DNA from 2 places in the Aquabacterium sp. TM01 genome. Region 2 is predicted to be linked to the other one. Evidence: predicted binding sites of a transcription regulator. Region 2 holds the regulator's gene; the other holds the start of a gene.
What was found. The regulator sigma-54, encoded in region 2, starts transcription at its own class of promoters, with help from an activator protein. The targets are predictions, from matches to a motif close to TGGCANGNAANCTGCTTT.

Region 1 (6,752 bases), 170 kb from region 2:
GCCGACCTCCATGTGCGCACGGGGAATGGCGGTGATGCTGTCCAGCGTGGTGAGCGTGACCGGCAGCAGCACGGCCAGGGAAATGGCCCAGAGCTTGAGCGCCTCCTCAATGCCCACGAAGATGATCAGCAGCGGGATCCAGCCCAGCACCGGGATCTGGGTGAGTGCGCGGAACGTGGGCAGGAGGTAGGCGCGCAGCGTGGCCGACAGCCCCAGGGCGAAGCCCAGGATCAGCCCGCTGCCCCCGCCCAGCAGCAAGCTCCAAGCTACGCGCCGGGCGCTGTGCTGCACCTGGGTGAGCAGCTCCCCGCTGTCCCAGACGATCTCGAAAGACTCCCACACGTAGGCCGGGGCCGGCAGGATCTGCTCGGGCAGCCACTGGCGTGCGGCCGTCACCCACCACAGGCCCCACACCAGCAGAGGCACGATCAAGGCCAGCCCGGTGCGCAGCAGCCGCCCGCCCAGCCAGGTGGCAGCGGTGGCCCCGTGGGCGCCGATGTCAGGCCAGCGCGTGGCCCGAGGCGGCACCGCCAGGGCTGGGAAGACCGAACGGTCGTCAATGGATGCACTCATGCGGGAATCTCCAGAAAGTCAGACGCGGCGCATCAGGTGCGGATGAACTTGCCGTTGGCGTCTTGCGTGGGCCAGTAGGTCTCCAGCTTCAGCTCAGCGAGCGCGTGGTTGAGGTACTTGCGCTCGATCCAGCCGTCGAGCTTGACCTCGCGGCGCAGCAGGCGGTACTTCTTGGCCTCTTCGATGGCCTTGACCAGGCCGCCCACGTAGTAGTCGTCCAACAGCGGGTTGATGCGGGTGCGCAGGTCCTTCACACGTCCCCAGGTCTGCTTGTTGTCGATGTAGGTGTTCGTGCCCGAACGGGTCCACAGCTGGTATTGGGTTTCGCGGTTGGCCTCCAGCGTGCTCCAGTGGGCGCGCTTGACCAGGGCGGTGACCACGCGCTGCACGATGTCGGGGTACTGCTGCTCGAACGCCTCGCCCACCCAGACGGTGCCTGGCGAGGAGATCAGTGGGTCGTCAAACACCTCGGTGATGCGCTTGGCCACGCCGCGGGCTTCCAGGCCGAAGGGGGTGTCGAGGCAGCCGGCGATGTTGCCGGTGGCCAGCGAGGCACGTTGGTCATCGCGGATTTGGCTGATGATGCGGAACTCTTTTTCCGGATCGTCGAAGCCGAACTTGTTGAGCACGCGGTACAGCTGCAACTGCGTGGCCGTGCCCTTTTGCACCGACAGGGTCTTGCCCTTGAGGTCGGCCACGCTCTTGGCGTTGGAGCTGGCGGGGCCCACCAGGTAGACGTCGCCCAGGCGACCGTTGGACAGGATCACCTTGTGCTTGAGGCCGGTGGAGCGGCCCACCAGCACGGGCAGGTCGCCGTGGCTGAAGGCAAAGTCGAGCAGGCCGTTGGCGAAGTTCTCGTTGGTGGCCGGGCCGGCGCCGATGAAGTACTTGTATTCGATCTTGATGCCATCGGCGGCGAACTCCTTCTCGATGTCACCGAGCAGCGCGGCGTTGGCCGGATAGGTGCCCGAGGACATGGGACGACCGCCGGTGCCGGCGTTGGAGAAGGCGATGCGGATGGTGGTGGGCTTGCGGGCCTGGCTGCGGGCCTGGCTGCTGAGGCCGATCAGGGCGGGGGCACCGAGGCCGGCGACCACTGCCGAGTTGAAGGAACGACGTTTCATGGGTATCTCTCCGAAATCAGATAGGGGGTCAAAACGTGGCGTTGAGCTGGACTTGCCACAGGTTGTTGGTTTCAGGCGCAGCCTCGGTGGAGGGTTTGCCGTTGAGTTGGTTGCGTGTGCGCACGTAGTTCACCTGGAGCTTGGTGGTCTCGGCAAAGAACACGTTCAAACCCAGCGTGGTGGCGACCTTCTTGTCGTCGTTGACCAGGGCGCTGCGGTTGGGGTCCCAGGTGTCGAAGCGCACGAAGGCCTGGTAGGACTTGGGCCAGTAGTCGTCGAACTTGCCCTGCTGGCGTGAGCTGGCCAGAAACTGTTCGCCCCAGGTGTAGCCCAGGTTGATGTACTGGCCCACGCCGCGCTTGTAGCCATCGGCGTTCTTGCCTGTGGTGACCAGCGTGTCGAGCTTGTAGAGCTCTTGCTTGCCGTAAGCCCACTCATAGGACACCGAGAACGGCAGGTGCGTCCAGTTGACGTCGAAGCCGAAGATGTCGTTGCGGCCCTTCTCGGTGGCCGTGGTCACCGCCGTCGTGCTGGCCGGGCCCAGTGAGAGGTAGCCGCGGTAATAGGAAGCCCCCAGTTGCAACTGGCGGAACCAGCTGTTGTAGTCCACCGGCAAGGTGTAGACCAGACGCGCAGCGATGTCGCGGTAGTCGTTGTTGTCGGCCTTGTTGGGACCGTTGCCGTTGAACAAGCCCAGCGAGTAAGACAGCAGCGGCGCGCGGTAGTTGTTGGTGAAGTCCACATAGGGGCTGACGTCGCCCGCCACCACCAAGCCCACTTGGCGGTTGTTCAGGCCCAGACCGGAGACGAAGCCGGCATTGCCGATCACGGCCTTGACTTCAGGGTCCAGCGCCTGTGCGTCCTGACCGAAGGCCACCGTCTGCTGACCCAGCGTGATCGTGCCCAGCGGGTCCTCCGGGTTGCCGGTGGAGGGGTTGAAGCTGTAGCGGAGGTAGGCGTCGGTCAGGTTGATGCCCGTCTTGCCGCTGGCGGCGGTGTTGTCCGAGGTCAGCGCCAGGCGATAGGTGAGGTTGCGACCTTCGGCGTAATCGCGGAACAGGTTCCCTGAGAAGTTCAGGCCAAAGGCCGCAGCATTGAAGCCACTCTGACGGAGGTCGGTCGGACCATTGCCGCTGGACGAGGCTGACCTCGCTGCACCGGGATTGCTGAAGTCATGCCGCAGCGTGAGCGAGCCGCCGATGCGGGTGTTGCGGGTCACGCTGGGGATGTTGCGCTCCTGCAGGCGGGACTGGTCGTACTTGTAGTTCTCGATGTCAGCGCGCAGGCCCGTGATGTCGGCCTGGGTGGCCGGGGTGCGCGCTTCGAGCGCCTCTTTGGTTTCTTCCCCACCGGCGGCGGCCACGGTTTGGGCTGCAGCCTGGGCCGATTGCTGTTGCTGCGTCAGCAGCGCACGCAGCTCGTTGACCTGTTTGGTCAGCTCATCGATGCGGGCCTGCTCCAGAGAGCTGGCCGACGCTTTGGGACTGCTCTTCTTGAGTTCCTGCACCTGTTTGCGCAGGTCTTCCACCGTGCCTTTGAGGGAACGGATTTCACTGGCTGGCTGAGCGTGAACGGCTGCGCCGGACAGCGCCAGCACCACAGCACTGGCCAGCACGTTGGTTTTGAACGAATGCACCTTGAATGACTCCTTGATATGCCGGAACGAATGGATTGCGAATCGACTTGAAACCCAATTACGCATAAGCCGTGCCAGCCTTTTGGTGGTTTTTTTGAGGGTTTCTGCTGACTTATCAATATGGGTTGCTGTTTTTTCAACATGCCCCGTGCGCATTAACCAACAGGGCCCACACCGCTTGCTCAACGCCTTTGTGCATGCCCCTTGTTCATACCCATATTAAAAATACAAATACACAATAAAAACAACAACTTGGCAAAACAATTAACCCAGAAGCCCCACCCCAAAAAAGCTGGCTCGATAGTTGCAATGAAGGGCCAGCAGCGCGCACAGAGCAGCACGAATCACATCGGACACCGAGATTCGCTTCTGCGCTGACGCAGCCAAACAGGCTTATGTGCAATTCGGTCAAACACATGCGCAATCCGCATGAGGGCTAAGGGGTAATGAAAGATGAATAAGGCGATATATCTGTCTCTGGTCGTGGGCGCCGCCGCGACATCGGCGTGGGCCGCAGACGCGCCCTCGGGCGCCACGGCTGCACCGACTCGTGCGGCGGCCCCCAAGGCCTGGTCGGCCTATCAAACGGTGAAGGATCCGGCCCCACCCACCGTCCAGCAAAAGAGCTGGGTCCGGAGCCCGGTGGACGCCTTTGTGCTGTCGGCACTCGAGGCCAAAGGGCTGAAGCCCTCCAAGGACGCCGACCGCGCCACCTTCATCCGCCGCGCCACCCTGGACGCCTGGGGCCTGCTGCCCACGCCGGAAGAGATTCAGGCCTTCGTGCAGGACAAGTCCCCCGACGCCCACGCCAAGCTGGTCGACCGCTTGCTGGCCTCGCAACGCTTCGGCGAGCGCCAGGCCCGCCGCTGGCTGGACCTGGCCCGCTATGCCGACAGCACCGGCTTCCAGCAAGACCGCACCCGCCACAACAACTGGCGCTACCGCGACTACGTGATCGACGCATTCAACGCCGACAAGCCCTTCAACCGCTTCATCCAGGAGCAGATTGCCGGCGACGAGCTGTGGCCCGACAACCAGACGGCGCGCATCGCCACCGGCTTTCTGGCCGGCTACCCCGACAACTACAACTCACGCGATCTGGTGCAGCGCAAGTACCAGATCGAGACCGACCTGACCGACATGGTCGGTGAGGTGTTCTTGTCCAGCACCATCGGTTGCGCACGCTGCCACAACCACAAGGCCGACCGCGTCAGCCAGAAGGAGTACTTCCAGCTGCAGGCCTTCTTTGCCAACACCGCTTTCAACGAGAAGACGCCGCTGGCCAAGGGCTCGGAGACCGCCTACGACAAGGAGTATCAGCAAGCGCTGGCCACCTACCAGGAGGCCACCAAGGACATCCGCGCGCAGCAAAAGGCCATCCTGGACTCCGTGCGGGAAGCCGGTCGCAAGTTCCACAACGAGCGCTACCTGACCGACAGCCGCGACGCCATCTTCAAGCCGCAAAGCGAATGGACCGCGCTCGATCGCTGGGTGAACTGGCGCAAGGATGCCGTGGCCAGCGAAGCCGACATCGCCGGCTATCTGGAAGACACGACCAAGCCCGGCTTCCCGGCTTACAACGCGGACAACATCGAAAAGTACAAGGAATACAAGCGCCTGTCGGTCGAGCTCAAGAAGTTCGACAAGCTCAAGCCCACCCGCGTACTGGGCCAGTACACCACCGCACTGGAGCTGAGCAACAAGGAGGTCCCACCCACCCATGTGCGCTTTGGCGGCATCCACGAGCGTCCGCTCGAAGCGGTGGAGCCCGGCATCCCCGCCCTGTGGGGTGGCAAGGTGCAGTTGGACATCAAACCCACGGCCACCTCGTCTGGCCGCCGCGCCGCACTGGCCAACTGGCTGAGCAGCGACAGCAACCCGCTGACTGCCCGCGTCTACGCCAACCGCGTCTGGGCCCAGTACTTTGACAAGGGCATCATCGAAACCGTGCAGGACTTCGGTCGCGCCGGTGCCAAGCCCACCCACCCCGAGCTACTGGATCACCTGGCGAGCCAGTTCGTGCAAAACGGCTGGAGCGTCAAGAAGCTGCACCGTGAGATCCTGCTGTCGAGCACCTACCGCCAGGCCTCGGACGAGCGCGCCGACGTGCTGAAGGTCGATCCGTACAACAAGCTGCTGGCCGTCTATCCGCGCAAGCGCCTGGACGCCGAAGTCATCCGCGACTCGCTGCTGTACGCATCGGGCCTGCTGGTCGACAAGGTGGGCGGCCCCTCGGTGCTGCCTCCCATCGTCAAGGGGGGGGCCGGTCTGGGCAACTCGGTGGACTTCGCCGGGGACACCACCTGGGCCGTGTCGGAGAACAAGGAGGACTGGTATCGCCGTAGCCTGTACGTGTTCTCACGTCGCAGCTTCCCCTACCCTGTCACCTCGAACTTTGACCTGCCCAACCCCAACGCGCCGCACCACAAGCGCGATGTGACCACCACGCCGCTGCAGGCGCTGACGCTGTTCAACAGCGAAGTGGTGTTCGACTGGTCGCAGGCCCTGGCTGGACGGGTGGTGAACGAAGCCGGTGCGAACGAGACCTCGCAGCTCAATCGCCTCTACGAGATCCTGTTTGCCCGCCCGGCCAACAAGCAGGAGCTGGCCACGCTCAAGCACTTCCTGGCCGAGCAGCAGATCGCCATCCGCCAACGCGCCGCCAACGGCAAGTTCGAAGTGGCCGTGCCCTCGGGCATCAAGACCAACGCGCAATTCGACCCGGTGAAGTCGGCCGCCTTTGTGGACCTCGTCCACACGGTTGCCAACTCCAACGACTTCGCCTACCGCTTCTGAGCCTCCTCACATCACGAACACACAAGGACATCACATGAGCCACGATTCACGTCGTCAATTCCTCTTCAAGTCCGGCCTGGGCGTCGGTGGGGCCGCCCTGGGCGGTTTCATCCCGGGCGTGGGCACCATCCAGGCAGCGAGCGCGGCCGAGCTGGCCGATCCCTTGGCCCCCAAGGACCCGCACTTTCCCGCCAAGGTCCAGTCGGTGATCTGGTTGCATCAGGAAGGCGCGCCCAGCACGCTGGACCTGTATGACTACAAACCTGACCTGATCAAGCTGGCCGGCCAGCACGTGCCTGCCTCCTTCCTCAAGGGCATCAAGACCAGCACCCAGGGTGGGTTGGGCAAGCTGTACGCGTCCAAGCGCACCTGGAAACAGCATGGCGAAAGCGGTGCCTGGTTCTCTGACCTGTTGCCCAACCTGGCCAAGCATGGCGACAAGATGACCTTCATCAAGTCGAGCGTGACCGTGGGGGCCACCCACGACATCTCCATCCTCAAACTCAACACCGGCGACCTGAACCCGGGCCGTCCGTCACTGGGTGCGTGGATCACCTATGCGCTGGGCTCACGCAACCAAGACTTGCCCGCTTACGTCGTGCTCTACAACGGCGACCGCGAGC
Region 2 (6,752 bases):
CAAGGTAGAGGACCAGGCCGAGGTCAGGGAAGCGGGTGTCGACGCTGGGGCGCTCGCCGGTGCGTTCGCGCAGGTCGTCGCAGACGGCATCTTTGACGCGCAGGCCGGCGAAGTTGAGGCTTTGGAGGTGGCTGCGGCGCGAGACGACGTCGACACGCAGGGTGTGCTGCGGGGTGATCCAGTCGGACCAGTTGACGCCACGGGCCATGACGTAGATGTCGTCTTCGTGGCGGTAGACGCGGGAGGCGACACGCCAGAGGACGCGCTGGGCCAGGCGGCTCTCGAGATTGAGGCGCATGGCGTAGTCGCGCAGGGTGTGCTGTCGCTCGGCGGCGGACGCGGTGGCAGGTGCGATCACCTCGATGCCGCCACGGGACTCGGTGATCTGTGCGGCGGCGCCCAGGATGCGACGGGCTTCAATGGCCAGCAGCGATTCGACGCCGGACGGGCAGGACAGGTAAAGGGCGGACGGGCGATCGGCGGCAAGCACGGGGCGTTGGCCGAAGTCACGCGACTCGGGGCGGGGGCCGGAGCGGACGGGGGCCGGTCGCGAAGAGGCACCCCACACGGCGCCGCCGGGAGAGGGGCCATGACGCCGATCATCGCCACCTCGCCAGGTGTCAGAGGCCGACCGAGACGCTGGGCGAGACCCGTGGCCTGAGTCAGAGCGGGCCGCGTCGCGTGTGTGCGGGTCACGTCCGCCGGGAGCGCGCCCGTATGAGGCACGTCCCTGTGCGCCACTTCCGTGCGCCTCACTGCCATGTGGATCGCGTCCCTGTGGTGAGCGGGTGGACGAAGGGGCGCGGTCGCGCGTCTCCCCCGAGGGGCGTCCGGTGGCCGGGGACACGACGGGGCGGCGGGGGGGCTTGATGGGCATGATGGGGTCGCAATGAAAAGAGAACGCGGTCAAGGGCGCAAGATGGCCAGCACGTCGGAGCGGAATTCTCGCCGATACAGGATCCAGAGGACAGCCAGGGTGCCCAGCGCAAAGGCCACCGGTGACACCAACCAGGCGATGACCGCAAAGGACATGTAGTAGGCCCGCAGGCCGTCGGCAAAGCTTTCGGCGGCCATGCCCATGAGTTTGCCGGCGCGGTCGCCGAACTCCTGGCGGTCGGCGCCGCCTTCGTTGAAGACGTCAACGTTGGGGGCGGCGCCCACCAGAATGGCGCCGAACGAGTAGACGCGCATGGACCAGGTGAAGCGGAAGAAGGCGTAGACGAAGACAGACAGCAGCACGATGAGCTTGATGTCGAGCACCAGCAAGGAAGTGCGCACGGCAAAGGGCAGGTCGCGAACGAACTCGCTGGCTTTCTCGGTGGTGCCGAGCACGGCCAGCAAGCCACCGATCACCAGGATGGTGGTGGAGGCCCAGAAGCTCGGGCTGCTGGCGAGGTTCTGGGTGATGGCGGCATCGACGATGCGCTGGTCGCGGTGGGTGACCTGGAGCATCCACAGGCGCCGGTAGTGGTTGGTGCTGGACAGCAGGGTGCGCTCGACGCGGGCGCGGCGGCTGGCAAATTGCGCGTAGCCGATCCAGCCGAACACGAACAGGGCCAGGGCGGCCCAGTCTTGCCAGGGCAGCATGGTGATCAGGTCTTGGAGGCGAAGCAACATGGACGAGCAATGAAAGACAGATCAGGGACACCGGTCGGGGTGGGCGGGTCGCGCCGGTCACCGGGGCGTGGCGCGGTCCCGTCCTCGCTCAGAGGGCCTTGCGCAGGTTCGCGGGGGCGATCTTGAGGGCTTCGCGGTACTTCGCCACGGTGCGGCGGGCAACCTGGATGCCCTGCTCTTCCAGCATGCTGGACAGCGCGCTGTCTGACAAGGGCTTCTTGGGGTCTTCGGCGGCGACGAGCTGCTTGATGAGCGCGCGCACCGCCGTGCTGGAGGCATTGCCGCCGGCTTCGGTGTTGAGCGAGGAGCCAAAAAAGTACTTGAGCTCGAAGGTGCCGAACGGCGTGTTCATGTACTTGGCCGTGGTCACGCGCGAGATGGTGGACTCGTGCAGGCCGAGTTCGTCGGCGATTTCGCGCAGCACCAGCGGCTTCATGGCGATTTCGCCATGGGTGAAGAAATTCTTTTGCCGGTCGACGATGGCCCGCGACACGCGCAAGATGGTGTCGAAGCGCTGCATGATGTTCTTGACGAACCAGCGGGCCTCTTGCAGGCGGGCGTTGAGGTTGGCGTGCCCCTCGCTGGCTGTGCCCCCACGCGGACCGCGACTGGAGCGCAGAGCCTGGGCGTAGTAGTCGTTGATGCGCAGCTTGGGCATGACGTCCGGGTTGAGGATGACCTTCCAGCTGCGCCCGGCCTTCTGCACGATGACGTCGGGGATGATGATGTTGGCCTCGGCGCGGGTGAAGGCGCGACCCGGCTTGGGCTCGAGCGAGACGATGAGGCTCTGGGCGTCTTTCAGCAAGGCCTCGTCGGCCCCGGTGGCGGCCATGAGCTTTTTGAAGTCGCGGCGGGCCAGCAGTTCGAGGTGCTCGCGGCAGATCGCCATGGCCACGTCACGCGCGGGCTCGGCGGGCATGCCCCGCAGTTGCAGCAACAGGCACTCGGACAGGTTGCGTGCGCCCACGCCCACGGGCTCAAGGTTCTGCAGCCAGCCCAGGGCACAGCGCAGACGCGAGAGCAACTCGTCGAGGGTGTCTTCGTCCGGCTCGTCGGGCAGGAGGCTGGCGGCGATGTCTTCGAGCGTGTCGGCCAGGTAGCCGTCCTCGTTGAGGGACTCGATGAGCATGTCGACCGCAGCCATGTCTTCGTCGCTCAGGCGGGTGCCCAGCAGTTGCTGCCTCAAGTGCTCCTGCAGGGTGATGGACAGGCTGTTGCGCTCGAGCGGGTCGAGCTCGTCGTCGCCCTGGCTTTGGCGCGCAGGGCTTTCACTGATGCCGTCGAAGTCGTCGCGCTCGGTGCCGTTTTCCCAGTCGTCGCGCTCGGTCGTGCCCATCTCGGCCGTGTCGATGCCGCTGGTGTCGGCCTCGGTGGGCGAGCTTTCGCGCTCGGCGCCGGCGTCTTCACTGCTGTTGTGTTCGTTGCGCTGACGCTCGAACTCCAGCGAGGCGGCCGTCTCCAACGGGGCGAAGTCGTCTTCGGGCTCCAGGAAAGGATTTTGTTCGAGCATCTGCTCGATTTCCTGGTGCAGCTCCAGGGTGGACAGCTGCAGGAGCCGGATGGACTGTTGCAGCTGAGGGGTCAGCGCCAGATGCTGAGACAGCCGAAACTGCAGGGAGGGCTTCATGGGCGCCGGTCGCTCACATGCGGAAGTGCTCGCCGAGGTAGACCTTACGGACCTCGGCGTTGTGGACGATGTCGGCCGGGCTACCCTCGGCAAGGACACTGCCTTCGCTGATGATGTAGGCGCGGTCGCAGATGCCCAGCGTTTCGCGGACGTTGTGGTCGGTGATGAGCACGCCGATGCCACGCGCCTTCAGGAAGCTGATGATGCGCTGGATCTCGATGACGGCGATCGGGTCGACGCCGGCAAAAGGCTCGTCGAGCAGGATGAAACGCGGCTGGGTGGCCAAGGCGCGGGCGATTTCCACACGGCGGCGCTCACCGCCGGACAGGGACAGCGCAGGGTTGGTGCGCAGCTTCTCGATGCTGAGCTCGTGCAGCAGGCCATCCAGGCGCTCCTGGATGACGGCCTTGCTCAGGCCTTTGCCGCGCTCGTCCACCTGCAGCTCCAGCACGGCGCGGATGTTGTCCTCGACATTGAGCTGGCGGAAGATGGAGGCTTCCTGCGGCAGGTAGCTCAGGCCCAGGCGGGCGCGCTGGTGGATGGGCAGGCGCTCGACGCGCTGGCCGTCGATGGTGATCTCGCCGGCATCGGCGGGCACGAGGCCCACGATCATGTAAAAGCTGGTGGTTTTGCCGGCGCCGTTGGGGCCCAGCAAGCCGACGACCTCGCCGGCGGCCACGGCCACATGCACATCGTGCACCACGGTGCGGGCACCGTAGCGCTTCTTGAGGTGCTCGGCGCGCAGTTCGCTGCGCGGAGGCGTAGCCAGCGGCGCGTTCATCAACGGGCGCCTTCGGTGCTGGGGGTCTCGGGCGTGGTGCGCGGGGTGATCACACCGCGAACGCGGCCGGTGGCCCCGCTGCTGCTGCCGCCACCCTGGACCTGGAAAACCGAAGTCTTGTTGTCGTAGACGATGACGGGCCCACTGACCTGATCGTTGACGGTGTTGCCCTGCAGGCGGCGCATGATGGCGCGCGAGGTGAAGCGGATGATTTCGGTGCGGCCGTCGTAGACGATGCGCTCGGCTTCGCCTTCGATGGACTCGTCCACCCCATCGCGTTTTTGCCGGAAGAAGGCGCGCCCACCCGGCCCACCGATGGCAGTGGCCGTCTGGCTGCCGTCGGGGTTCTGACGCACTTCCACACGGTCGGCGCGAACCACCATGGTGCCCTTGGTGATCTCGACGTTGCCGCTGAGGATGTTCAAGCGCTGGTTGTCTTCCACCCGGGCCGCATCGGCGGCGAAGTTGAGCGGTTGAAAACGGTCGGCCTTTTCCGCCACGGCCGGGGCGCACCACAGGACGCCACAGGCCAGCGCCAGCGCACCGGCAGTGCGGGCAAAACGGCACGTCAGGGAGGGGAAAAGTGGGTTCGTCATCATCGGCATGGAATTTGCAATGATTTTAGCCACGAACCAGGGGGAAATCGCGTCTGAAGCGCGATTTCCCTGCGCCTGCGCGCCTGTGTGCCGCCTCAACGGCCCTTGCGGGACTGGTTGATCAGGAAGTTGGTGGTCGCCAGGGTGCGCTCGTGGTTGCCATTGAGCGACACCGAGGTGAAATAGCGCCCGGCGATGCCCAGGGTGGGCACGCCGTCGATCTTGTAGGCCTCGGCCAGACTGCGGGCCTGCTTGCACTTGGTCTGCACGGCAAACGAGTTGAACATGGCCATGAACTTGTCCGCATCCACCCCGTGACGGGCGACGAAGGCCGCGATGGCTTCGGGCTTGTCCAGCGGCTGACCCTCGGCGTGGATGGCGCGGAAGACCTTGGCATGCAGGGTCGAGACCAGGCCCATGGCCTCCAGCGCGTAGAACAGGCGCTGGTGGTTGCCGAAGGGGTTTTCGCGGAAGGCCACCGGCACGCGGCGGAACACGACGTCGGCTGGGAGCTTGTCGGCCCAGGCGGCCAGCGAGGGCTCAAAGTTGTAGCAGTGGCCGCAGCCGTACCAGAAGAACTCGACGACCTCGACCTTACCGGCGGGCGCCGACACCGGCGCGGCCTGGGCCAGGCGCACGTAGTGCGTGCCTTCCACCGGGCCGCCTTGGGCCAGGGCCAGCCCGGGCAGGCCAACACTCAAACCCAATGCGCCCAGGGTATGGATCGAAAACTCGCGGCGATTCATCTAGCGTCCTTTCTGTCCGGCCCGAAGGCCACGGCAATCAACGAGGGCAGCGCCCCGGCTTACTTCTGGATGCGCACCAGGGCAGACTCCACCCCAGCGGCTTGCAGCTTGATGCGAACCTCTTCCGCCGCATCCTTTTGCGGGTACGGCCCCAGGCGCACCCGGAACATGGTGCGGCCGTTGACCTCACGCTCCTGGATGCGCGACTCCAAGCCCATGATGGCCAGCTTGGCGCGTTGCTGTTCGGCTTCGGCCTGACTGGCGTAGGCGCCGGCCTGCACTTGATAGCTCAACGCGTCAGCGGCCGGCGCGGTGGACACGGGGGCCGCCCCCGAGAGGATGGCGGCGGGATTGCGGGCGCTGGAGGCGGCGGCGCTGGCAGGCTTGGCCGCTGGGGCCGGCTTGGAGGCCACCGGAGCGGGTGCGGCGGCCGAGGCCGGCTCGGCGGAGATGACCGGGGCCTCGGTGGGTTCGGGCGAAGACGCCGACGACGGGGCCGAGGCGACCGGGACGGCCTTCGGCACGGCGGGGTTCTTGCCGTACAGCGGGCTGTTGGGGTCCCAGCTCTTGTTGTGCTCCATTTCGGCCGCGTCTTGCTCGGGGGTGCGCTGGGGCACCTTGTCGATGAAGGGCAGCGGCACCTTGGTGATGTAGACGGCCACCCCCAGCGCCAGCGCCAGCCCGATCAACAGGCCGACGATCATGCCGAGGAAAAAACCGCCGCGCTGAGCGGCACGTGGACTGGTCATGGGGAGGGATCCTCTCTGGGTCACCAGGGTGTTTACATCTTGTTGGGCGCGCTGACGCCCAACAAGGACAGACCGTTGCGCAGCACCTGCGCGGTCGCGCTCAGCAAAGCCACACGGGCACGGCTGAGTTCGACCTCGTCGACCAGGAAACGTTCCGCCGCGTAGTAGCTGTGGAAGGCACTGGCCAGGTCACGCAGGTAGAAGGCCACATCGTGCGGAGCCAGGCCCTGGGCGGCGGCCGTGAGCATGCCAGGGAATTCGGCCAGACGGGTCATCAGCGCCAGCTCGGTGTCGGCGGTGAGCAGGGCCAGGTTGGCGCCGGCCAGGGCGCTCACATCGCAGCCCTTCTCCGCGTACTGGGTGCGCACCGACTGAATGCGGGCGTGGGCGTACTGGACGTAGAACACGGGGTTCTCGTCGTTCTGTTTGAGGGCCAAGTCGACGTCGAAGGTGAATTCGGTGTCGGCCTTGCGGCTGATCAGGAAGAAGCGCACGGCGTCCTTGCTGGTCCACTCGATCAGGTCGCGCAGGGTGACGTAGCTGCCGGCGCGCTTGGAGATCTTGACCTCCTCGCCGTTCTTCATCACGGTGACCATCTTGTGCAGCACGTAGTCGGGCCAGCCCTGGGGGATGCCG

Region 1: a site for sigma-54 is predicted at 3,627-3,644, ahead of AC3WW4_RS00970 (DUF1549 and DUF1553 domain-containing protein). Genes of this name have one in related genera too.

Annotation. Positions count from the first base shown of each region.
Region 1 is NZ_AP046529.1:168,185-174,936, reverse strand. Features, by position in the region: gene AC3WW4_RS00985 (ABC transporter permease) at 1-573, opposite strand, end outside; gene AC3WW4_RS00980 (ABC transporter substrate-binding protein) at 606-1,697, opposite strand; gene AC3WW4_RS00975 (hypothetical protein) at 1,726-3,333, opposite strand; gene AC3WW4_RS00970 (DUF1549 and DUF1553 domain-containing protein) at 3,787-6,129, shown strand; gene AC3WW4_RS00965 (DUF1501 domain-containing protein) at 6,164-6,752, shown strand, end outside.
Region 2 is NZ_AP046529.1:2,345-9,096, forward strand. Features, by position in the region: gene AC3WW4_RS00200 (THUMP domain-containing class I SAM-dependent RNA methyltransferase) at 1-490, opposite strand, end outside; gene AC3WW4_RS00205 (DUF599 domain-containing protein) at 907-1,617, opposite strand; gene AC3WW4_RS00210 (RNA polymerase factor sigma-54) at 1,706-3,244, opposite strand; gene lptB (LPS export ABC transporter ATP-binding protein) at 3,258-4,025, opposite strand; gene lptA (lipopolysaccharide transport periplasmic protein LptA) at 4,025-4,630, opposite strand; gene AC3WW4_RS00225 (thiol:disulfide interchange protein DsbA/DsbL) at 4,717-5,367, opposite strand; gene AC3WW4_RS00230 (SPOR domain-containing protein) at 5,427-6,116, opposite strand; gene argS (arginine--tRNA ligase) at 6,149-6,752, opposite strand, start outside.